4 regions of the Massilia sp. H6 genome follow, and region 4 is predicted to be linked to each of the others. Evidence: predicted binding sites of a transcription regulator. Region 4 holds the regulator's gene; each other region holds the start of a gene.

Region 1 (5,558 bases), 400 kb from region 4:
TGAAATTTTCTTGCAGTACCAGCGGCATCTGCGGCACCTTGTCGATCAGCTTGCGCACCAGCGGCGGCAGCAGATAGGGGCCGATGGTGTAAATCACGCCCAGGCGCAGCGGGCCGGCCAGCGGGTCCTTGTTCTGTTTTGCCAGTTCCTTGATGGCCGCGGTCTGCTCGAGCACGCGTTCGGCCTGGGCCACGATCTGCGCGCCCAGTGGCGTGACCGATACTTCTGAGCCGCCGCGCTCGAACAGCGTCACGCCAAGCTCGTCTTCGAGTTTCTTGATGGCGACGGAGAGGGTCGGCTGGGCCACGAAGCAGGCTTCGGCGGCATGGCCGAAGTGCCGGGCGCGCGCCACGGCCACGATATATTTCAGCTCGGTCAGTGTCATAGGTGTTCGGTCCCAGGATTATGCGGCTGTATTGACGGCAATCCTGACGCAATGTTGGCGTATATTCAGCCAGATTTCAACAAAATTGCATCATTAGCGAGAATCTTCGCCGTCGAATCATAGACTATATAATTGCCGGGCAGGATTTCACCCTGCGCTCTTGAGAGGCGTTCATGTCTTCGACCTTCGGCCCGGCGGAAGCCCAGGCCTATATCCACAAGCTGCTGACCGTGATGCACCACCAGGGTGGGTCCGACCTGTTCATCTCCAGCGATTTTCCACCCAGCATGAAGTACCAGGGCGCGATGAAGCCGCTGAGCCAGCAGCGCCTGTCCGGCGAAGTGACGCGGGCGCTGGCCCTGTCGCTGATGAACGAGCGCCAGCGCGCAGAATTCGAAGCCGAGATGGAATGCAATTTCGCGATCTCGCTGCCCGGGGTATGCCGCTTTCGCGTGAACGTCTTCGTGCAGCAGCAAAGCGTGGGCATGGTGGTGCGCACGATCGCCTCCGAAATCCCGAATTTCGAAAAACTCGACCTGCCCGAGGTGCTCAAAGAGGTTGTCATGACCAAGCGCGGCCTGGTGCTGGTGGTGGGCGGCACCGGGTCCGGCAAGTCGACCACGCTGGCGGCGATGATCGACTACCGCAACAGCCACTCGGCCGGCCATATCATCACGGTCGAAGACCCGGTGGAATACGTCCACAAGAACAAGAATTGCCTGATCACCCACCGCGAGGTCGGCGTCGACACCCATTCATGGCACAACGCCCTGAAGAACACGCTGCGCCAGGCGCCCGACGTGATCCTGATCGGCGAGATCCGCGACACCGAAACCATGGAGCACGCGATCGCCTTTGCCGAGACCGGCCACCTGTGCCTGGGTACCCTGCACGCGAACAATGCCAACCAGACGCTCGACCGCATCATCAACTTCTTTCCGGAAGAGCGGCGCAACCAGCTGCTGATGGATTTGTCGTCGAACCTGCGCGCGGTGGTCTCGCAACGCCTGGTGCGCACCGAGGACGGCAAGGGCCGCAAGGCCGCCATCGAGATCTTGCTCAACACCCCGACGATCGCCGAGATGATCCTGAAAGGGAACTTCCAGAACATCAAGGACATCATGCACAAGTCGCGCGAACTGGGCATGGTCACCTTCGATGGCGCGCTCTATGAGTTGTACAACAAGGGCCTGATCGGCTACGACGAGGCGATCCGCAACGCCGATTCGGCCAACGGCCTGCGCCTGCAGATCAAGCTCTCGGGCCAGCGCAAGGGGCCCGATGGCGGCGCCGGCCAGTCTACCGAACTGTCGATGGCCGCCGACGAAGAACCCGACGACACACCAACTACCTGATCATTCATGCCTACTTTTGAAACCAAGATCTGCACCCGCGCCGAACTGGCCGGGCGCATCGCCGCATTGCCCAAGCCGGTGGTGCTGACCAACGGCGTATTCGACATTTTGCACCGCGGCCATGTGACCTACCTGGCGCAGGCGCGCGAACTGGGGGCGTCGCTGGTGGTGGCCGCCAATACCGATGCCTCGGTCAAGCGGCTGGGCAAGGGCGACGACCGCCCGCACAATAGCCTGGCCGACCGCATGGCGGTGCTGGCCGCGCTGGAGTCGGTGAGCCTGGTGGTGGAGTTCGACGAGGACACCGCGCTCGAAGTGGTGCAAGAGGCCAGGCCCGGGATCTACGCCAAGGGCGGCGACTACGACATGACCGCCATTCCCGAAGGGCAGGCGGTGCTGGCCTATGGCGGGCGGGCGGTAGCGATCGATTTCGAGCACGACCGCTCGACCACCAGGCTGGTGGCCAAGATCAGGGGATGAAACACAGGCCCGCCGGTTGAAGAACTGGCGGGCCCCGTTTGTTGCGAGCGCGTGCAGGCTCGCTCAAGCCTTGGCGTTACGGCGGCGGCGCAGCGCCGTCATGCCAATCATGCCCAGGCCGAGCAGTGCAATGCTGCCGGGTTCGGGAATCTGGTTGCTGCCTCCACCGCCTTCATCTTGCGCCACCGTAAAGAAGCTATCGGGAGAGCCCTGCGCGTTTGCCACCGATGCCGCCAGCCCGAAGCGGTTGGTCGCGGCGAAGAAGTTGCCGGCGCTAATGGCGTTGAGGCTGGTCTGGTCGAACACGAAGACAATGCCCGAATTGCCGTTGCCGACCTGGGTTGCCGAATAGTTGATCGGACCTGCCAGGCCTGTGGAGTACAGGATAGCGCCAGTAGCAGAATAAATGGTCAGGTTCAGCGAGTTGAGCGTGATGCCGTTGGTAGCGGCGTTGCCCGGTTCATTGGGATTGAAGATCAGCCTCAGGTCGGCTGCGCTGGCGAAATTCAACTGCCCGAAGGAGTAAGTTGCATTCTTGCTGACGCCGGGCGAGACGTTGCCTGCAACGACATCTTGAGTGCCTGTCCAGGTCACGCTGCCGGTGGCGGTCGTGTTGTTTCCGTTCGGCTTGAGCGACAGGAGGGAGCTGACGTTACCGTAGCCTGTTCCACTCAAATCGACCACGTCGTTCGGAGCGAGCGGGTTGATCAGGCCTGCGTGACCGGTGGCGGTAATGCCCAGCAATACTGTTGCAGCGATTAACTGCTTGATTTTACTTTGATTCATCATTATTCCTTTCAGGAATTCATTGCCTGGTTTTAATAGAATCGCATTTCCATTGATACAGATGATGCCAAGAGCATTAAATCGTTGATTATTATCAATACGCTCGTTGGTGTATTTTCAGTTAATGCATATTCCATACCATCAAAACTAAAAGTATATAAATCAGGTGGTTACGGGCAAGCGTGTAGAGCGTCAAGAAGGGTTTGTAAAAATTGTCGACAACATTGATGCGAATCTAGTTGGTAGCTAGAAATGAATATTTACAATAAGTTTTGATGGTCTAAGATTGTGCTTTATTTATTCGTTGGCAAGAGTATTGTTCAAAATCATATCAGATGATGATTTATCGTGAAAAAACGACACCCAGGATAATACAAGTTGCCTTCAAGAATTAATGCGATTAAGATTTACTGCAGTAACTGAAAAGGGCAAACCGCGCGAAAGTGCGGGACGCAAAGTCACGGTCTACCGGGCGCCAACGCCCCATGACGGCAGGACTGCCAGTGCAAGAACGTTCCCGACTTACGGCCCTGCGGTCCTTTGTCGGAAAGGCGTGTGCTTCGTGCCGGCAGTCCTGTTGAGAACATCCAACAGGACATGCAATGAAAACTTCTACTCCATCCATTACGCTGCTGGCCCTGGCCATTGCAGCACTCGGCACCACCCTTGCCCCTGTTGCAGTTGCGGTGCCACCCGGAGAACCTGGTCTGATCAAGGGCCGTGTGCTGGTCGCGTTGCGCGAGGGCGTGACGCCGGAAGCGTTCGACAAGATCATCGACGTGCCCGGCCACAAACGCTACAAACTGGGCCAGAGTGGCCTGTATGTCATCGATCTTCCGGGCAACGCATCGGAACGCGCGGTGCTGGCGCGCCTTTCCCATAATCCGCACGTCAAGTCGGCCGAGCAGGACCGCCTGGTGAAAAGTACGCTCGCCGTGAACGACCCTTACATCGGCAGCGCCTGGCACCTCGGCAAGATCGGCGCCAGTAGCGCCTGGGACACGGCGCAGGGCGCCGGCGTGACCATTGCCATCCTCGACTCGGGCATCGATGCGGGCCACGCCGATCTCGCCCCCAACCTGGTGGCCGGCTACAACGTCTACGATTCCAATACCAACCTGGCCGACGTGTGCGGCCATGGCACTGCGGTCGCCGGCGCCGCCGCCGCGGTCAACAACAACGGCATTGGCGTGGCCGGGATTGCGGGCCGCTCGCGCATCATGCCGGTGCGGATTGCCTATCGCCAATCCGACGGCAGCTGTTACGCGTCGTACAGCACTGTCGCGCGCGGCTTGACCCATGCTGCCGACAATGGCGCCCGTATCGCCAACATCAGCTACGGTGGCGTGAGCAACAGCAGCTCGGTGACCAGCGCCGCCAACTACATGAAGTCCAAAGGTGGCCTCGTGTTCGTTTCGTCCGGCAACACCGGCACCGACCAGGGCTATGCGGTCAACGCCTCGATGATCGTGGTCGGCGCCACCGACAGCAATGACAACCGAGCCGGCTGGTCCAGCTTTGGCCGCTTCGTGTCGCTGTCCGCACCCGGCAGCGGTATATGGACGACCCAGATGGGCGGCGGCTACGGCGCCGTCAACGGCACCTCGTTCGCCAGTCCGGTAGCGGCCGGCGTGGCCGCCCTGATGATGTCGGCAGCGCCATCGCTGAGCGCCAGCCAGGTCGAAAGCCTGCTGTTCTCGAGCGCGGTCGATCTCGGCACTGCCGGGCGCGACAACGATTTCGGTTACGGCCGGGTCGACGCAAAGGCAGCGGTACTGGCTGCACAGGCCGCGGTCCAGAAGGTCGACAGCACGGCTCCGCTCGCAGCAATCGCTGCGCCGCTGGGCAGCAGCACAGTGTCGGGCCTGGTCGCCGTCGATGCCAACGCCAGCGACAATGTCGGGGTGACGCGGGTGGAACTGCAGGTCAACGGCACCACGGTGGCCAGCGAAACCAGCGCACCCTACGGCTTCAGCTGGAACTCGGCCGGTGTGCCTAACGGCATGAACAACCTGGTCGTCGTCGCCTATGACGCCGCCGGCAATGCGGGACGCTCGGCCACCGTGGCGGTCAATGTCGCCAATGCGGCACCGGCGCCCGTGAATTCGCCGGATACCACCGCACCGATCGTTCGTATCGTCAACCCGGTGCCAGGCGCCGTCGCCGGCAACGTCTCGGTCAGTGTCAGCGCCACCGACAACCTTGGTGCGGCGGCCCTGTCGTCCCAGTTGCTGGTCGATGGCCGCGTGGTCGCCAAGGGCACCGGTGGCAGCCTGTCGTATAACTGGAATACCCGCAAGGCGGGCGCCGGCACGCATACGATCCAGGCCACCGTGCGCGATGCCGCCGGCAATGTGGGCAGCGCCACAGTGAGCGTCACCACCCGCTAAGCCACGCGCGTCGTCGCCTCACGCGCCCGGTGCTTGCACCGGGCGTTTTCCATTGATGCGCCGTTGAGGCGCACTCCGCGAGGGGCAAGAGGCCGGCGGCAAGCTCACGGCAGTGAGCGAAGCGCAAGCAGCCCTTTCAGTTCCGCGGCTAGCGCCGCTCCT
Region 2 (5,558 bases), 410 kb from region 4:
GTGCACCGTCAGGTCGATGACGGTGGCCGCGCCAGGCAAGTCGAGCAGCGACTGCGCCTGCTTCATGTCCAGGTAGACGTAGCGTGAATCGAGTTCGCGCACGCCCAGCTCGAAGATGCCGGCCACGTTCAGCACGCTCTCGCGGCCCTGGCCGCCGTCCAGCCGCAGTTTATCGCCAACCCGCATGCCAAGGTCGCTGGCGAGCTGCTTGCCGATCACGGCGTCGCCGGCGCCGATGCGAAAGCTGCCAGCCACGATGTCGTCCTGGATCGGGATAATGCGCCCGTAGCGCTGGGCGTCGATGCCCACCAGCGCCACCGATTCGAGCGCCGCGCCGCGGCGCGCAAAGGCCGGGCCCGAGATCAGCGGCGAGACGGCCTTGATGTGCGGCAGGGTGTCGAGCACGTCGCGCACCTGCTGCCAGTTGTTGATCGAGCGCAGGCGCTGGCTGCGTTTGCTCTCCAGCAGCAAAGCGGTGCTGCCCACGGCAGGCGGCACTACCCGGTTGAATTCTTCCGTGGGTTGTACCTTGATATGGGCCTGGGTGCCCAGGGTGCGACCGATGATATTGGCCTGCAGCCCTGTGATCAAGGCCGTGAGAAAGACGATCACGGCCACGCCGACGGCGATGCCCACCAAAATCAGCGTGCTCTGCGTCCGGCCTTCGCGCAGGAAGCGGGTAGCGATGGTCCATTCGAGCCACATCGCGATCAGTCCAGCTTGACCGGCAGTTCCTGGCGCGTGGCCGGGTCGGCCGGTACGGCGGCGGCGGTCACGCGGACCCGGTCGCCCGGCGCCAGCGTGGCGGGCGGGTCGGCCAGCACCCAGTCGCCTGCCTTGAGGCCGGCGCTGGCTTCGGTCTGCACCAGCCCGCGCAGGCCGAGTTCGACCCGGCGCCGTTCGGCGCGGCCGTGCTCCACCACCCACACCTGGCCTTGCCGGCCGTTGACCGCCAGCAGCGCGTCGTTCGGGACCGCGAGCGCGCGCGCGCGCCGGCCGGTTTCCACGTTGACCGAGACGGTCATGTCCTGGCGCAGGAAGGCGGGCGCCGGACGCACCGTCAGGCGCAGCTCCACCGTGCCGCGCTGCGGATCGACGCTTGGCGCGATAAAGCCGAGCGTGGCCGCGAACGGCTGCAGTGGATAGGCGTCGGCGATGCAGGTGGCTTGCTGGCCGATGGCCAGTACGCCCAAATTCTTTTCGTCCACCGGTACCAGGATCTCGGTGTCGCCGCTGCGGGCGATCTCGAACAGGATGCGACCTGGCTGCACCAGGTCGCCCGGTTCGGCATTGCGGGTCAGGACAGTGCCGCCGACTTCGGCGCGGATCGTGGTCTTGGCCAGCTGGGCCCGAACATTGGCGAGCCGGGCGCGCGCCGCGGCTTCGCCCGGATTGCCCGGCACCAGCGCCTGAACGGTCAGGCGCGCCTGCTCGAGCGCGGTGCGGGCCACGGTTTCGGCCTGCGCCGCCTGCTCCATGGTTTCGCGGGTGATCATCTGGCGCTGGAACAGTTTGCGGCGGCGGTCGGCTTCGCGGCTGGCCTGGGCCAGCCTGGCCTCGGCTTCGCGCAGGCTGGCCTGGGCCTGCGGACGGGTCGACTGCTGCAGCTGGGCCAACTGGGCCTCGGCTTCGCGCACGGCCGCTTCGAGATCGTCGGCGCGCAGGATCGCCAGCACGTCGCCCGGCCGCACCACGTCGCCCTCGCGCACGCGGCGCTCGAGCACCACCGCGGTGACCGGGCTGCCAACCTGGGCGCGCGAGACCGCCGCCACCCTGCCGGTAGCCACCACCGTCTGCACCATCGGCCGCGCCGTTAGCTGGTAGGCGTCCAGCACCGGGCCGCGCATGCCTTGCCAGCTCCACCAGGCCAGGCCGGCCAGGATCGATCCAACGGCAATCACAGGCAAGGAAGGTCGTTTCACGGGCGCCCTGACATGAATGAGACGGGCAATTTTACCCGATTGCATGGGGGGAAATTCCCGGTGCCGGCATGCCAGCAGTCTCGGGGGCGTCACCATCGGCCATGACATGCTCATGGATGAAACGGATTTTGTCGAAGAAAATTACACCTGCGGTAGCGCCGATATCGATACTGATTTAAATCAATGACTTGTGGTGTGGAATGTTTTTTGCTTCATGGTAGATTCACTCCGAATGAGAGTGCTACCCACGCAAAAGGATTCACATGAAGACTTTAATGAAAAAAACCATCGCACTCGGCGTTCTGTCATTTGCCGCAGTCGCTGTCCATGCAGGGACGGTTTCGACCGATGATGCCTTCACGGGCGCCAGCATTAACGATTTCAGCGGCGGCGCGCATGCTGCAAGTTCATTCGACGGCTCGCTGGTAGACCCGTTTGGCGTTACCTTCTTTAGTACCGACGTTGCCGGAACCACGGGCTTCTTGAACTTTTCAACGGCAGCGGCGGTGACCCTGTCGGGCATTCACTTGTTTGCGCAGAGCGATGGCGAGTTTTTCGGCAATCGACGCTCGATGAGCGCTTTTCGCTTCCTGGCCGACATTGATAACGACGGCGTGTATGAAACCACACTGGTGGACGTTGGCGTAGATACCAATTACGGCAATGCGCAAACTTTCAATGATCTTGCCCCGGCCCAGGATGCGCTGGAAGCAGCCTTTCGGTTCGGCCGCAATGTGACCGCAAGCCGGTTCCGCTACGAAGTCGAACAGGGCGTCACGTTTGGCAGTTTTGCCGGCGTGCGCGTGCAGGAAATCGATGCCATCGCCGCAGATGTGCCGGAACCGGGTTCGTTCGCCTTGCTAGGGCTGGGCCTTGCCGTACTGGGACTTCGCGGACGTAAGCGGGCCGCTCGCGCCTAGGTAATCATCGATGACCGGCGCTGGCTGCCCCGCGGCCCTGGGCGACAGCACCGGCCTCGCACGCGCGCCCCAATACCTCGCCCACTGTATGATCGTTCCATGGCTTGCCAGCCTCAAGTTGGTTTAATCGATCATCCAGGGAGAATCCCCATGCGCACGTTAATATTCATGACAGCCGGCGTCTTGAGCCTGCTCGGCTGCACGACTCCGCAAGAACAGGCACGCAAGCAGCAAGTCGAGATGGAGCGCATGATCGCGCGCTATGGGCCGGCCTGCACGCAACTCGGCTTTGTCGCCAATTCCGATCCTTGGCGCAATTGCATTATCCAGTCGGCGACCAGGGACGACGTCAACCGTGGCGGCGTATCGACATCCATTTTTGGCGGCTGGGGCAGCGGCGGGCGTGGTTCCGGCATCGGCATCGGCATTGGCGTAGGGCGCTAGCAGGGGATCGTCTTCGATCGGATAGACGCGATTTGGCCAGTGCCGGGCGCGGGTTTCTCCGCACGCGGCCAACTACCGAGGCATGCGACTCTGGTTATGGCAATATTGCAATATTAATATTCCAGAGGAGACCCCATGCCCGGCCTTGCCCGTCTATTTAGCGGCGTCATGTTAACGGTGGCCGCAGCTACCGTCACCGCCGCGCCGCCCGTCGCGCGCGTCGAACCCGTCACCGACACCCATTTTGGCGAACAGGTGCTCGACCGCTACCGCTGGATGGAGAACGACAAGGACCCGGACTGGCTGCCTTTCCTGAAGAACCAGAACGCCCATGCGCGCTCGGTGCTCGACGGGCTGCCGCTGCGCGCCGAACTGCTCAAGCGCATCGGGCAGCTGTCTGGCGACATCACCGCGCCGGCCGCGGTCCAGCGCGCCGGCGCCCGCACCTTCTACCAGCAACGCCCGGCCGGCACGAACAACTTCAAGCTATTTGTGCAAGAAAACGGCAAGAGCCGCCTGCTGGTCGATCCGACCCTGCTCGACACCGCCACCAGCCATTATTCGCTCGACTGGTGGAGCGCCTCGCCCGATGGCAGCAAGCTGGTGGTCGGCCTGTCGAAGGACGGCAGCGAAGATTCGGTGCTGCAGATCATGGATGTCGCCAGCGGCGCGATCCTGCCCGAGCGTATCGCCGATACCCAGAGCGCCAGCCCGAGCTGGCTCGAGGACAGTTCCGGCTTCTTCTACAACCAGCTCACCGGCAAGGTGAACACGCCCGAGCGCTTCCTCGACTCGCGTGCGCGTTTCCACCGCCTGGGCGACGATCCGTCCAAGGACCTGGTGCTGATGGCGCGCGGCCACGACCCGGCCGTGAGCTACGACAAGATCCAGATGCCGCTGATTGTCGCCACGCCGCATTCGCGCCATGCGCTGCTGGTGCTGGCCGACGTGCGCCAGGAGCAGCGGGTGCTGGTCGCGCCGCTGCAAGACGTCCTGAAGGGCAAGGCGCGCTGGAAGAAGGTGGCCGATTTCAGCGATGAAGTGACCTATGCCGACCTGCATGGCGACGACCTGTACCTGCTGTCGAACCGCGGCCATCCGCGCGGGCGCGTCCTCAAGACCAATGCGGCCGCGCCCTCGCTGGCGCGCGCGCGCGAAGTGCTGGCGCAGTCGAAGCTGGTGCTCCAGGACCTGAGCCGGGCCGCTGACGGCTTGTATATCCGCGCCATGGACGGCGGCATCGGCAAGGTGCTGCGCCTCGACGCGAGCGGCAAGCTGGCCAACATCGCCTTGCCCTTCGACGGCACGGTGGGCAGCCTGGTGGCCGATCCGGACGCGCCGGGCGCGCTGATGCTGCTGTCGGGCTGGCTTACGCCGACCGGCATCTGGCGCATCGGCGCCGACGGCCAGGTCGCCGACACCGGCATTACGCCCAGGCCGGCGATCGACGTCAGCGCCTACACCACCGAGCGCCGCTTCGCCACCGCCAAGGACGGCACCAGGATTCCGTACAGCCTGATTTACAAGAAAGGCCTGCAAAAGAATGGCCGCAACCCGGCCTTCATTTCGGCCTACGGCAGCTATGGCGCGGCAGCCTACACACCGGCCTTTGCCGGACGCGCGCTGGCGCTGATCGACCGGGGCGCCATCGTAGGCTTCGCCAACGTGCGCGGCGGCGGCGAGTACGGGCGCGACTGGCACCGCGCCGGCCAGCTGGAGAACAAACCGAATACCTGGCGCGACCTGATCGCCGTGGTCGAAGACCTGCATACCCGGCGCTATAGCGCGCCGCGGCATACCGCGATCGGCGGGCGCTCGGCCGGCGGCATCCCGACCGGCATGGGCCTGGCCGAGCGCCCGGACCTGTTCGCGGCCGTGGTATCGGGCGTGGGCTGGCACAATCCGCTGCGTTACGTGGCAGAGCAGAACAGCTTTGCCGAAGAGCCGGAGTGGGGCGCGATCACCGACCGCGCCGGTTTCAGGGCGCTCAGGAGCATCGACAGCTACCAGGCGGTGAAGGAGGGGGTGAAATATCCAGCGGTGCTGCTGACCACCGGCGTCACCGACCCGCGCGTAGCGCCTTTCCACCCGGCCAAGATGGCGGCCCGCCTGCAGGCTGCCACCGCCAGCGGCAAGCCAGTGCTGCTGCGGGTCGACTTCGACGCCGGCCACGGCATGGGCTCGACCCGCGCGCAGCAAGACCAGGAGTCGGCCGATACCTTCGCCTTCATCCTGGCGCAGACGCAAGGGGAATAACGACCCTGCACCTGCA
Region 3 (5,558 bases), 610 kb from region 4:
GCGGTCGCGAAATACAATCCGGGCACGCCCAATGCGCTGGTGATGGGCCCCTGGGTGCATGGCGGCTGGAATCAGAGCGATGGCGCGCGCCTGGGCAACGTCTCGTTCGATGCCAACACCGGCGACTACTACCGGCGCGAGATCCAGTTCCCGTTCTTCGAGCAGCACCTCAAGGGCGTCAAGCCGGCCCGCAGCCTGGCCGCCGTGACCGCATTCGAGACTGGCACCAATGTCTGGCGCTCCTATGCGGCCTGGCCGCCGGCGCCGGCGAAGCTGCGCACGCTCTATTTCGGCCCGAACGGCACGCTGGGCTGGCAGCAGCCGGGCGCCGGCAGCGCCGCTTACGACGAGTATGTGGCCGACCCGCGCAAGCCGGTACCCTACATCGGTTACGCGGCCACTGGCGTGCCGCGCGAATACATGGTGTCGGACCAGCGCTTCGCCGCGACCCGTCCGGACGTGCTGGTGTACCAGAGCGAGGTGCTGGAAGAAGACGTGACGATCGCCGGGCCGGTGGTGCCCAAGCTGCTCGTGTCGAGCACCGGCACCGATGCCGACTGGGTGGTCAAGCTGATCGATGTGTATCCGGCCCAGTATCCGACGCCGGCGGTAAAACCGGGCGGCAACGACGTCGGCCCACCCACGGTGAACATGGGCGGCTTCCAGCAGCTGGTGCGCGGCAATCCGCTGCGGGGCAAGTTCCGCAACAGTTATGAGAAACCGGAGCCATTCACGCCCGGCAAGCAGGAAACGCTCAGTTTCGAGCTGGGACAGGTAAACCATACCTTCCGGCGCGGCCACCGGATCATGGTGCAGGTGCAAAGCTCGTGGTTCCCGCTGGTGGACTTGAATCCGCAGACATTCACCTATATCCCGAAGGCCAAACCCGAGGATTTCGTCAAGGCGACGCAGCGGGTGTATCGCGGCTCGGGCTTGCAGGTGCCGGTGATGCCGCCGACCCTATGATGCGTAAAGCGCCGCGCGCACCGCGCGGCGCACCGTGGTCGCCGGAATCAGCTCCACCGCCAGCCGGCGCAGGCGCGCCGCCTCGGCGTGGCGCCCGCGCTGCACCAGCACCTCCAGTACCTGGCGCACATCGGCGGCGTAGATGCCGATCTGCGAGCCGATGAACATGGTGCGCGCATGCTGCCGGCGCCAGCGCGAAAACGTTTTCATCAGGGAGCGGCTGCGCTGGCCGATGGTGGCCCCGGGGTCGGGCAGCAGGCGTTCGGCCAGCGCGTAGTCGCCGGCGGCGATGATGGCGGGCAGGGCGATGTCGGCGCAGGCAGCGAGCAGGACCGGATCGGTTCTCTCCAGCGCGACGCACAAGACATGCGTGTCCGCGCCCTGGCCCAGCTCTTCGTCGATGGCGACCACATCATGGAACAGCCCGCGCTTGCCCTTGCCTGCCAGAAGAAGCGCTGCATCGCGCTCGCGGGTTGCCAGCAAGGCGTCCAATGCAGGTTGATAGTCGGCGCCCAGGTCGACCCAGGCGTGCAGCGCATACGACAGGCGCACGCCATACAGCGAAGGATCGTGCTCGAGTGCTTGCTCGTGAAACCATTGTAATTCGCGCAGGGCAGCGTCGAACTGGCCATCGCCGGCCAGTTCGCTGGCGGCGTCCAGGCGATCGAGAGCGTCTTGCATCATGCCCCGATCCATGGCAGCCCGGCCTGGCACCAGCCGCCTACGCTCTTGCGGTGCCCTTCGGCGTCGCGCTCGCCCTCGAAACCCTCGAGGATGTCGTAAGACTGTTCAAAGCCGTGCTCGGTTGCCACCCGCGCGGCGTGGCGCGACCGCACGCCCGAGCGGCACAGGAACAGCAGCACCTCGTCCTTGCGCGCGACCGCCTCGAGCTGTGCCACGAAGTCGGGATTGGGCACGCCGCCGGGGTAGGTGGCCCACTGCACCGCCACATGGCGGGAGTCGGGCACGGCGGCGCGACCCACCCAATCGCGTTCGGCATTGGTGCGCACGTCGACCAGCCTGGCGCGCGGATCGTGCTGGAGCAGGGTAAAGGCTTCTTGCGGCGTGACGGCGCCGGCATAGGGCTGGCCGCTGGCGCGTTCGCGGGCGGCGGCGAAGATGGCGTCGGATGTACTCATGGTAGTCAATTCTTTATAAACAAGAAAAAGCGGTGCACCAACTTGGTTCGGTGTATCCTGCCCTGCGATGGTGCAGGCTCTGGTGGTTGCACCAAAATGGTGCGAACTTTTCGGAGCACTGACCCGCTAGCGTGACAATTGTATGATCAAAGCTGCAGGCTTCCAACGAAGCATACGGCATGCGCGCATGTCGCCAGCTTGGCACAGTTCATGCTTTAGAGTACATCACGTGGTCGCGTCAACGAGCAATAGCGAGCCGGATGGCGCGACACCCCCATTTCAATCAGGAGATACGCATGGCAAAGACGGCTGCAGACGTAGTGCAAATGATCAAAGACAACGAAGTCAAGTTCGTTGATTTCCGTTTCGCCGACACCCGCGGCAAAGAGCATCACGTGACCGTTCCTGTCTCGCACTTTGACGAAGACAAGTTCGAATCGGGTCATGCCTTCGACGGTTCGTCGATCGCCGGCTGGAAGGGCATCGAAGCGTCGGACATGCTCTTGATTCCGGACCCGCTCACCGCCAACATCGATCCATTCATGGAAGAGACCACGCTGTTCATGCAGTGCGACGTGATCGAACCGTCCGACGGCAAGGGCTACGACCGCGACCCGCGCTCGATCGCCAAGCGCGCCGAAGCCTACCTGAAGTCTTCGGGCATCGGCGATACCGCCTACTTCGGCCCCGAGCCGGAATTCTTCATCTTCGACTCGATCCGCTGGAAGATCGACATGTCGGGCTGCTTCGTCAAGATCGATTCCGACGAAGCCTCGTGGTCGACCGACAAGGAAATCGAAGGCGGCAACAGCGGTCACCGTCCGACCGTCAAGGGTGGTTATTTCCCGGTCCCGCCGGTCGACAGTTTCCAGGACATGCGCTCGGAAATGTCGCTGATCCTCGAATCGATGGGCATTCCGGTCGAAGTGCACCACCACGAAGTGGCCGGCCCTGGCCAGAATGAAATCGGCACCAAGTTCTCGACCCTGGTCGAGCGCGCCGACTGGACCCAGAACATGAAATACGTGATCTGGAACGTGGCCCACAGCTACGGCAAGACCGCCACCTTCATGCCCAAGCCGATCAATGGCGACAACGGCTCGGGCATGCACGTGCACCAGTCGGTCTGGAAAGACGGCAAGAACCTGTTCGCCGGCGACGGCTATGCCGGCCTGTCGGAAACGGCACTGTTCTACATCGGCGGCATCATCAAGCATGCGCGCGCCCTGAACGCGATCACCAACCCGGGCACCAATTCGTACAAGCGCCTGGTGCCTGGCTATGAAGCACCGGTCAAGCTGGCGTATTCGGCCCGCAACCGTTCGGCGTCGATCCGCATCCCCCACGTGGCGAACCCGAAAGGCCGCCGTATCGAAACCCGCTTCCCGGACCCGCTGGCCAACGTCTACCTGTGCTTCGCGGCGCTGCTGATGGCCGGCCTGGACGGCATCCAGAACAAGATCCACCCGGGCGAAGCGGCGACCAAGGACCTGTACCACCTGCCGCCAGAAGAAGACAAGCTGATTCCGACCGTGTGCGCCTCGCTGGAAGAAGCGCTCGAAGCGCTGGACAAGGACCGCGAGTTCCTGACCCGCGGCGGCGTGTTCAGCGATGCCATGATCGATGCCTACATCGAGCTGAAGATGCAGGAAGTGCAGCGCTTGCGCATGACCCCGCACCCGGCCGAATTCGACATGTACTATTCGGCCTGATCGAGGCGGCAAGAGCTTGAAGGTTAGTGTTGCGCCACAGTATCAATTGGTGTAAGCGGCTGTAACAAACGCGGGGAAAGCGCAGGCTTTCCCCGCGTTTTTTCATGCTTCATGTATAGTCGGCCGGACTACAATAGCTGCACGTTTATTGTGCAAACTGATTTCTGATGAGAACGACCATTCCTGTTTCTCGGCGCCGCAAGCTGTGGCGTACCCGCGGCCTGCTGTGCGCGGTGCTGGCAGCGCTGGCGCCGCTGGCGGCCCAGGCCCAGATCTACCGTTGCACCGATGCCAACGGCAACCGCCTGTATACCGATGTCAAGAGCGGCAATTGCCAGCTGATCGATACCGGCCCTACCCAGCGCTTCACGCCAGCGGCGTCGGCGCCGATCCCGGCGGTGTCGACGCCGTCCGCACGCCCTGGTGCCGCGGCGCCGGCGCCAAGCACCACCCCGGCCAGCTTCCCGCGCGTCGACACGGCCCAGCAGCGAGTACGCGACGACGACCGCCGCGAGATCCTCAACGACGAGCTGCGCCTGGAAGAAAAGCGGCTGGGCGAGCTGCGCCGCGAATTTAACAATGGCGAGCCCGAACGCCAGGGCAACGAGCGCAACTATGCCAAATACCAGGAGCGCGTGGCCAGCATGCGCGCCGAAATCGGGCGTACCGAAAGCAATATTGCCGCGCTGCGGCGCGAGATCGCCAATATCCGATGAGATCGCGAGCCCAGGCGGCGTCGGCGCCGGCATCCGGGCTGGAGCCGCCAGCACGGCTGGCGGGCCTGGACCTGCTGGCATCCGCCGTGCTGCTGGTAGGGCCGGCGCTCGAGGTGCGCTATGCCAACCCGGCAGCCGAGAACCTGCTCGAACTGTCGCTCAAATCCATGCAGCGCAGCCCGCTGCCCGAGCTGTTCGTCAATGGCGCCGAACTGGCTGCCCTGTGCATCCAGGCGCTTGCCCACCAGTATGCCGACCTGCGCCAGGACCTGGCCCTGCACCGTAGCGGGCGCGAGCCGCTGCACGTCAACAGCATCGTCAGCGCCCTGAAAGAAGAAGAGGGCGGCGAACTGCTGATCGAGCTGCGCGAGAACGTCCAGCAGCTCAAGCTCGACCGCGAGGAACGCATCCTCGACCACAGCCAGGCCAACAAGGAATTGATCCGCAACCTGGCGCACGAGATCAAGAACCCGCTGGGCGGCATCCGCGGCGCGGCCCAGCTGCTCGAACTCGAGCTGCCGCCGCTCTACCAGCCCGACTTGTCCGAATATACCCAGGTGATCATCAAGGAGGCCGACCGCCTGCAGACCCTGGTGGACCGCCTGCTGGCGCCGCACCGGAAACCCCATATCGTGGGCGACGTCAACATCCACGAAGTGTGCGAACGGGTGCGCAGCCTGATCCTGGCCGAGTTTCCGCTGGGCCTGTCGATCCGGCGCGACTACGATGCCTCGATTCCCGAGTTCAGGGGCGACATGGAACAGCTGATCCAGGTGGTGCTGAACATCGCCCACAACGCCGCCCAGGCGCTGGCCGGGCGCATCGCGGCCGGCGACGCCGAGATCGTCCTGCGCACCCGCGTGGCGCGCCAGGTCACCCTGGCCAAGGTGCGCTACGGGCTGGCATTAGACTTGCATATCATCGACAATGGACCGGGTATCGCGCCCGAGATCCGCGACCGCATTTTCTATCCGCTGGTATCGGGACGGGAGGGCGGCAGCGGCCTCGGGCTGACACTGGCGCAG
Region 4 (5,558 bases):
AACACCATTTTGCAATTGCGCGGAATCGATACGCTGCAGGAGTTCATGGAGCGGCAAAGGCAAGCCATGACCGGAGATTGACCCAGGCTGCATAGCCGGGGACGACAAGCCGATGACGCATGCGGTATCATCCTCCCTATGCACATCGTCCTTATTACCGGCATTTCCGGCTCGGGCAAGTCGGTCGCCCTGAATGTTCTCGAAGACGCAGGCTATTACTGCGTCGACAACCTCCCGCCTGCCCTGCTGCCGGCCCTGGTGTACGCTGTCGGCGAGAAAGGCGCGGACAAGATCGCGGTCGCGGTCGATGCCCGCAGCGCCGAATCGCTGGTGGAGTTGCCCGTGAGCGTACGCCACCTGAAAGAAGAAGGCCACAACCTCAAGGTCATGTTCCTGACCTCGAGCACGCATTCCCTGGTGGCGCGCTTTTCCGAAACCCGCCGCAGCCACCCGCTGTCGCACCAGGTGCGCCCGGGCGAGAACCCGGCCTCGCGCCGCACCCTGATCGAATGCATTGCCGAAGAACGCGAGCGCCTGTCGGCGATCGAGAACCTTGGCCACGTGATCGACACCTCCGAACTGTCCGCCAACAAGCTGCGCCAATGGATCAAGGAGCTGGCCGACGTCGAGCACGCGCCGCTGACGCTGTTTTTCGAATCGTTCGCGTTCAAGGTCGGCGTGCCGCTCGACGCCGACTTCGTGTTCGACGTGCGCGCCATCCCGAACCCGTACTACGACGTGGCCCTGCGCCCGCTCACCGGTCGCGATGACCCGGTCATCGCCTTTCTCGACGCCCAGCCCAGCGCCACCGAGATGCTCGAAGATATCAAGAATTTCGTGGCCAAGTGGCTGCCTTCGTTCAAGACCGATAACCGCAGCTATTTAACCGTGGCGGTGGGCTGCACCGGCGGCCAGCACCGCTCGGTGTACATGGCCGAACGGCTCGGGGCCTATTTCAACGGAACCGAACGCGTGATCGTGCGGCACCGCGAGCAACCCAAGCACGCGGTGGTGTGATGTGCCGATAATCGCCGGCTGATGGCTAATCGAGATGGCGCAGCGGATGCGCATACTCGGGCCACACCGGCTTAAAGAATCCTTCCACCATCGCGGGCGTGACTTCGTCCAGCGTCGCCGGGTTCCACTTTGGCGCGTTGTCCTTGTCGATTACCAGCGCGCGCACGCCTTCCAGGACTTCGCCGTGCTCGAAATTGCGGCGCACCAGCGAACGCTCCATGCGCAGGCAGTCGGCCACGTCGAGCGAGGCGCCGCGCTGCAGCAGTTCGTAGGTGACGCACATCATCAGGGGCGAGCGCTGGCGCATGGCGGTCAAAGCCTTCTGCGCGAACGCGGTCTCGTCGCCGGCCAGCGCTGCCATGATGGCCGCCACCGACGCGGCGCCGAAATGGGCATCGATCGCCGCACGCTGTGCCTGCAGGCCGCTGGCGCCAGCCATGGCGGCGAACGGCGCGGCGAATGCGCGGATCGCGTCTGGCAACTGCGCGCCCGGGGTCGACTCCACCAGCGCCATCAGCTCACCGGTCTTTTCTCCCGGCACGAAGACATCGGCCAGGCCCACGTACAGGGCATCGGCCGCGCCGATCGTCAGGCCGGTCAGTCCCAGGTACTTGCCCAGCTGGCCCGGTGCGTGCGACAAGAAATGGCTGCCGCCCACATCCGGGAACAGGCCGATGTTCACTTCGGGCATCGCCATCTTGGTACGGTCGGTAACGATGCGCAGGCCGCAGCCAGGGCCGCCTTGCGCAATGCCCATGCCGCCGCCCATCACCACGCCGTCCATCAGCGCGATATACGGCTTTGGATAGAAATGAATCAGGTGGTTGAGCGCATATTCTTCGGTAAAGAAGTCTTCCAGCAATGCGCTGCCGCCAGTCGGACCCACCTGGCCCATCTCATAGAAGAAGCGAATATCACCGCCTGCGCACAAGGCTTTCTCGCTGCTGCTGGTGATGACCACCGCATCGATGGCGGAATCGGTCTGCCAATCGCGCAGCGCCGCAGTCAAGGCGCGCACCATGTCGAGCGACAGGGAATTGAGGGCTTTCGGGCGATCCAGCGTGATGATGCCGGTGCGGTTGGCGACGCGGGTCAGGACAGTGTCGGTCATGAGTTGCTCTGTGATCGAAAAGACATGCATTCTACCGAACCGCGGTGCTAAACCAAAAGCCTTATCGCGTCATCGGAAAGTAGACCGGGCGGCGCAGTCGGCCGGCCAGGCCGAATGCAAAAAGGGCGCCCCCTCGGACGCCCTCGCTTGGATGGCTGCCTGCCGTGCCTAGGCGGCGGCGGCTTCGCCGATGTCCGGGATGCGCTTGTGCGCGATGTGATGATGATCCTGCAGCATCGATTTATGCTTGAGCACCTGGCGGTCCAGCCGGTCCACCAGCATGTCGATCGCCGCATACATGTCTTGCGCGGCACTGGCCACATGCAGGATTTTTCCCGAGACCTGCAGGTTGATCTCGGCTTTTTGCCGTTTTTCTTTTTCGGTGAGATTGTCGATGGCGAGGAACACGTGCGTGTCGATCACGTGATCGAAATGGCGGGTAATGCGCTCGAGCTTATTGTGAACGTATTCACGAATTGCGGGAGTCACTTCAAGATGGTGGCCACTGATTGTGAGGTTCATACACACTCCTTTGAGATGTTACGCTGCCCTGGCAATGAGCTGGCAAGGACAGTGCGTTACAAGGATTTGCGGAGGCTGACAGGTGGGATCTTGAGGGCTTCGCGGTATTTGGCAACCGTTCGGCGCGCAACGACCATACCTTGTTCCCCCAGCATTTCCGCGATCTTGCTATCGGATAAAGGGCTCTTAGGGTCTTCAGCTCCTGTCAGTTGCGCAATGAGCGCGCGGATCGCCGTGGAAGAGGCTTCTCCCCCCGCTTCGGTGGCGACATGGCTTCCGAAGAAGTATTTCAGCTCGAACATGCCGTGGGGGGTCAGCATGTATTTCTGCGTGGTTACACGGGAAATAGTGCTCTCGTGTAGGCCTAGTGTATCAGCAATCTCGCGCAGCACAAGAGGGCGCATGGCAACTGCGCCATGGCTGAAAAAGTTGCGCTGACGCTCTACAATCGCCTCGGCCACACGCAAGATGGTATCGAAACGCTGGCGCATATTCTTGATCAGCCATTTGGCTTCCTGCAGCTGCGCGCCCATCTGGCTTTCGCTTTTTCCCTGCTTGAGCAGGTTCGCATACAGGGTATTGACGCGCAGGCGCGGCATCACGTCCCGATTGAGCATCACCGACCAGCCATCCTTGGCGCGGCGCACCACCACGTCCGGCACCACGTAGTCGGATGCGTTGGTTCCAAAGGCCGCACCCGGATGCGGATTGCACTGGCGAACCACGGCCTGCACCTCGCGCAGGTCTTCGTCGTCGCAGGCCAACGCCTTTTTGAGCTTGGTGTATTCGCGCTGCGCGAACCAGCTCAGGTAGCCTTCGACGATCTTCAGCGCCAGGCGCCGCGTTACCAGCGGCACGCCCGGCATGCGGCGGATCTGCAGCGCCAGGCATTCGGCCGCGCTGCGCGCGCCAACCCCGGCCGGGTCGAGGCTCTGCACCAGCGCCAGCGCGCAGCGCAATTCGTCCATCTCGATGTCGAGTTCACCCGGCAGGCGCGCGTGGATGTCGTCCAGCGGTTCTTCGAGGTAGCCATTGTCGTCGAGCGCGTCGATCACGAGTTCGGCCAGCGCGCGGTCGCGCATGCTGCAGCCGGTGGTGCGCACCTGCTCGGCCAGGTGCTCGCGCAGCGACACGCCGCTGGCCTCGAGCTGCGGGCGGCCGTCTTCGTCGTCGCCGCTGCGGGCGCCGCCGCCCTCGCCGCCCCAGTCGCCATCGGGCTCGCCGCGATCGCGGTCGGCGCCATCATCGCTCGCATCGGCGCCTTCGCCTTCGGCCTTGGACGCCTCGGCGCCGGCTTCCTGTCCCGGCTGCGCGGGCGCTTCGCCATTGGCCGGCGCGCTCGCAGCTGCATTGTTAATGGCGCCATCGGCCAGCAGCCGCACCGAATGGTCGAGCGGATCGTCGAGCCTTTCGAGCAGCGGGTTATCGGTCAGTATCTGCTCGAGTTCCTGGTGCAGTTCGAGCGTGGACAACTGCAGCAGCCGGATCGACTGTTGCAGCTGCGGCGTGAGCGCCAGGTGCTGCGACGTGCGTAGTTGCAGGGACTGTTTCATCGTCACATGCGGAAGTGTTCACCAAGATAAACGCGGCGCACGTTTTCGTTGGCGATGATGTCGTCGGGGCGGCCCGAGGCCAGCACCGCCCCCTGGTTGATGATGTAGGCGCGATCGCAGATGCCGAGCGTCTCGCGCACGTTGTGATCGGTAATCAAAACGCCGATGTTGCGCTCTTTCAGGAAGCGCACGATGCGCTGGATCTCGATCACTGCGATCGGATCGACGCCGGCGAACGGCTCATCGAGCAGCACGAAGCGCGGGTTGGTGGCGAGCGCGCGCGCGATCTCGACGCGCCGGCGCTCGCCGCCCGACAGCGACAGCGCCGGATTCTCGCGCAGCTTCTCGATCTGTAGCTCGGCCAGCAGCGTGTCGAGGCGCTCGTTGATCTCGTCCTTGGACAAGGCCTTGCCTTCGCTGGTGCGCTGCAGTTCCAGCACGGCGCGGATATTGTCTTCCACTGTCAGCTTGCGAAACACCGAGGCTTCCTGCGGCAGATAAGACAGGCCAAGCACCGCGCGGCGGTGGATCGGCAGGCTTGAAATGTCGGTGCCGTTGATATCGATCGAGCCGGCGTCCGACGGCACCAGGCCCACGATCATGTAGAACGAGGTGGTCTTGCCGGCGCCGTTGGGGCCGAGCAAGCCGACCACTTCGCCGCATTCGACCTGCAGCGAGACGTCGCTGACCACCAAACGCTTGCCGTAGCTCTTTTGCAGGCCCTTGACGATCAGGGTGCTGCAGCCTTCGCGCGTCGTACCCGGAACTGCCGTCATTGCTTGGCGCCTTCCTGGGCGGCCGGGGCGGGCCGGCGCGGCGCGATGATCAGGGTGCCGCGCCCGCCGCCGACCTTGCTCTGGCCGCTGGCGTCGTTGCGCACCTGCGCCACTTCGTTGCGGTTGTCGTAGGAGATGTACGGCCCCTTGATTTCGTTGGTCATGCGACCGTTTTCGAGCTCGCGCACCTCGGCGGTGGAAAACAGCTTCACCAGTTCGACCCGCTCGTCGTATTCGATGCGCTGGGCCTGGCCCTCGACCCACAGGTCGGGACCGCCATCACGCTTCTGGCGGAAGGTGGCGAGCTTGCCCGGCGCCGCGGTGAGCGTGACGTTCATGTAGCCTTCTGGCGTCTCCTTCACCAGCGCGCGGTCGGACTTGAGCACCAGCGTGCCGCGGGTGAGCACGACGTTGCCGGTCAGGATGCGGGTCTGCGTGACCTCGTCGACGTCCAGGGTGTCGAAGTTGATCACGGCCTGCTTGAGCGAATCGGCCTTCTCGGCAAAGGCGCTGAGCGAAGCCAGGCCAAGGAAGGCGGCGGCAAATAATTTTTTCATGATTGCTTGTCCTGTAGTGACT

The links. Region 4 encodes sigma-54, which starts transcription at its own class of promoters, with help from an activator protein. Its sites were predicted from a motif close to TGGCANGNAANCTGCTTT; they were not measured.
Region 1: a site for sigma-54 is predicted at 3,130-3,147, ahead of NRS07_RS04965 (PEP-CTERM sorting domain-containing protein). Genes of this name have one in related genera too.
Region 2: a site for sigma-54 is predicted at 2,119-2,136, ahead of NRS07_RS04990 (PEP-CTERM sorting domain-containing protein). Genes of this name have one in related genera too.
Region 3: a site for sigma-54 is predicted at 2,305-2,322, ahead of glnA (type I glutamate--ammonia ligase). Genes of this name have one in related genera too.

The regions. Positions count from the first base shown of each region.
Region 1 covers NZ_CP103371.1:1,105,597-1,111,154, forward strand. Annotated here, with positions in the region: gene NRS07_RS04950 (hydrogen peroxide-inducible genes activator) at 1-385, opposite strand, end outside; gene NRS07_RS04955 (PilT/PilU family type 4a pilus ATPase) at 559-1,740, shown strand; gene NRS07_RS04960 (adenylyltransferase/cytidyltransferase family protein) at 1,747-2,220, shown strand; gene NRS07_RS04965 (PEP-CTERM sorting domain-containing protein) at 2,284-3,006, opposite strand; cyclic di-GMP riboswitch class I at 3,424-3,511, shown strand; gene NRS07_RS04970 (S8 family serine peptidase) at 3,609-5,396, shown strand; gene NRS07_RS04975 (ABC transporter ATP-binding protein) at 5,545-5,558, opposite strand, start outside.
Region 2 covers NZ_CP103371.1:1,112,369-1,117,926, forward strand. Annotated here, with positions in the region: gene NRS07_RS04980 (FtsX-like permease family protein) at 1-705, opposite strand, end outside; gene NRS07_RS04985 (efflux RND transporter periplasmic adaptor subunit) at 711-1,922, opposite strand; gene NRS07_RS04990 (PEP-CTERM sorting domain-containing protein) at 2,198-2,842, shown strand; gene NRS07_RS04995 (hypothetical protein) at 2,993-3,286, shown strand; gene NRS07_RS05000 (prolyl oligopeptidase family serine peptidase) at 3,422-5,542, shown strand.
Region 3 covers NZ_CP103371.1:1,315,135-1,320,692, forward strand. Annotated here, with positions in the region: gene NRS07_RS05905 (CocE/NonD family hydrolase) at 1-966, shown strand, start outside; gene NRS07_RS05910 (hypothetical protein) at 961-1,650, opposite strand; gene NRS07_RS05915 (rhodanese-like domain-containing protein) at 1,647-2,105, opposite strand; gene glnA (type I glutamate--ammonia ligase) at 2,402-3,817, shown strand; gene NRS07_RS05925 (DUF4124 domain-containing protein) at 3,985-4,533, shown strand; gene glnL (nitrogen regulation protein NR(II)) at 4,530-5,558, shown strand, end outside.
Region 4 covers NZ_CP103371.1:701,683-707,240, reverse strand. Annotated here, with positions in the region: gene hprK (HPr(Ser) kinase/phosphatase) at 1-81, shown strand, start outside; gene rapZ (RNase adapter RapZ) at 139-1,017, shown strand; gene NRS07_RS03140 (enoyl-CoA hydratase/isomerase family protein) at 1,043-2,128, opposite strand; gene hpf (ribosome hibernation-promoting factor, HPF/YfiA family) at 2,297-2,650, opposite strand; gene NRS07_RS03130 (RNA polymerase factor sigma-54) at 2,707-4,203, opposite strand; gene lptB (LPS export ABC transporter ATP-binding protein) at 4,206-4,979, opposite strand; gene lptA (lipopolysaccharide transport periplasmic protein LptA) at 4,976-5,536, opposite strand.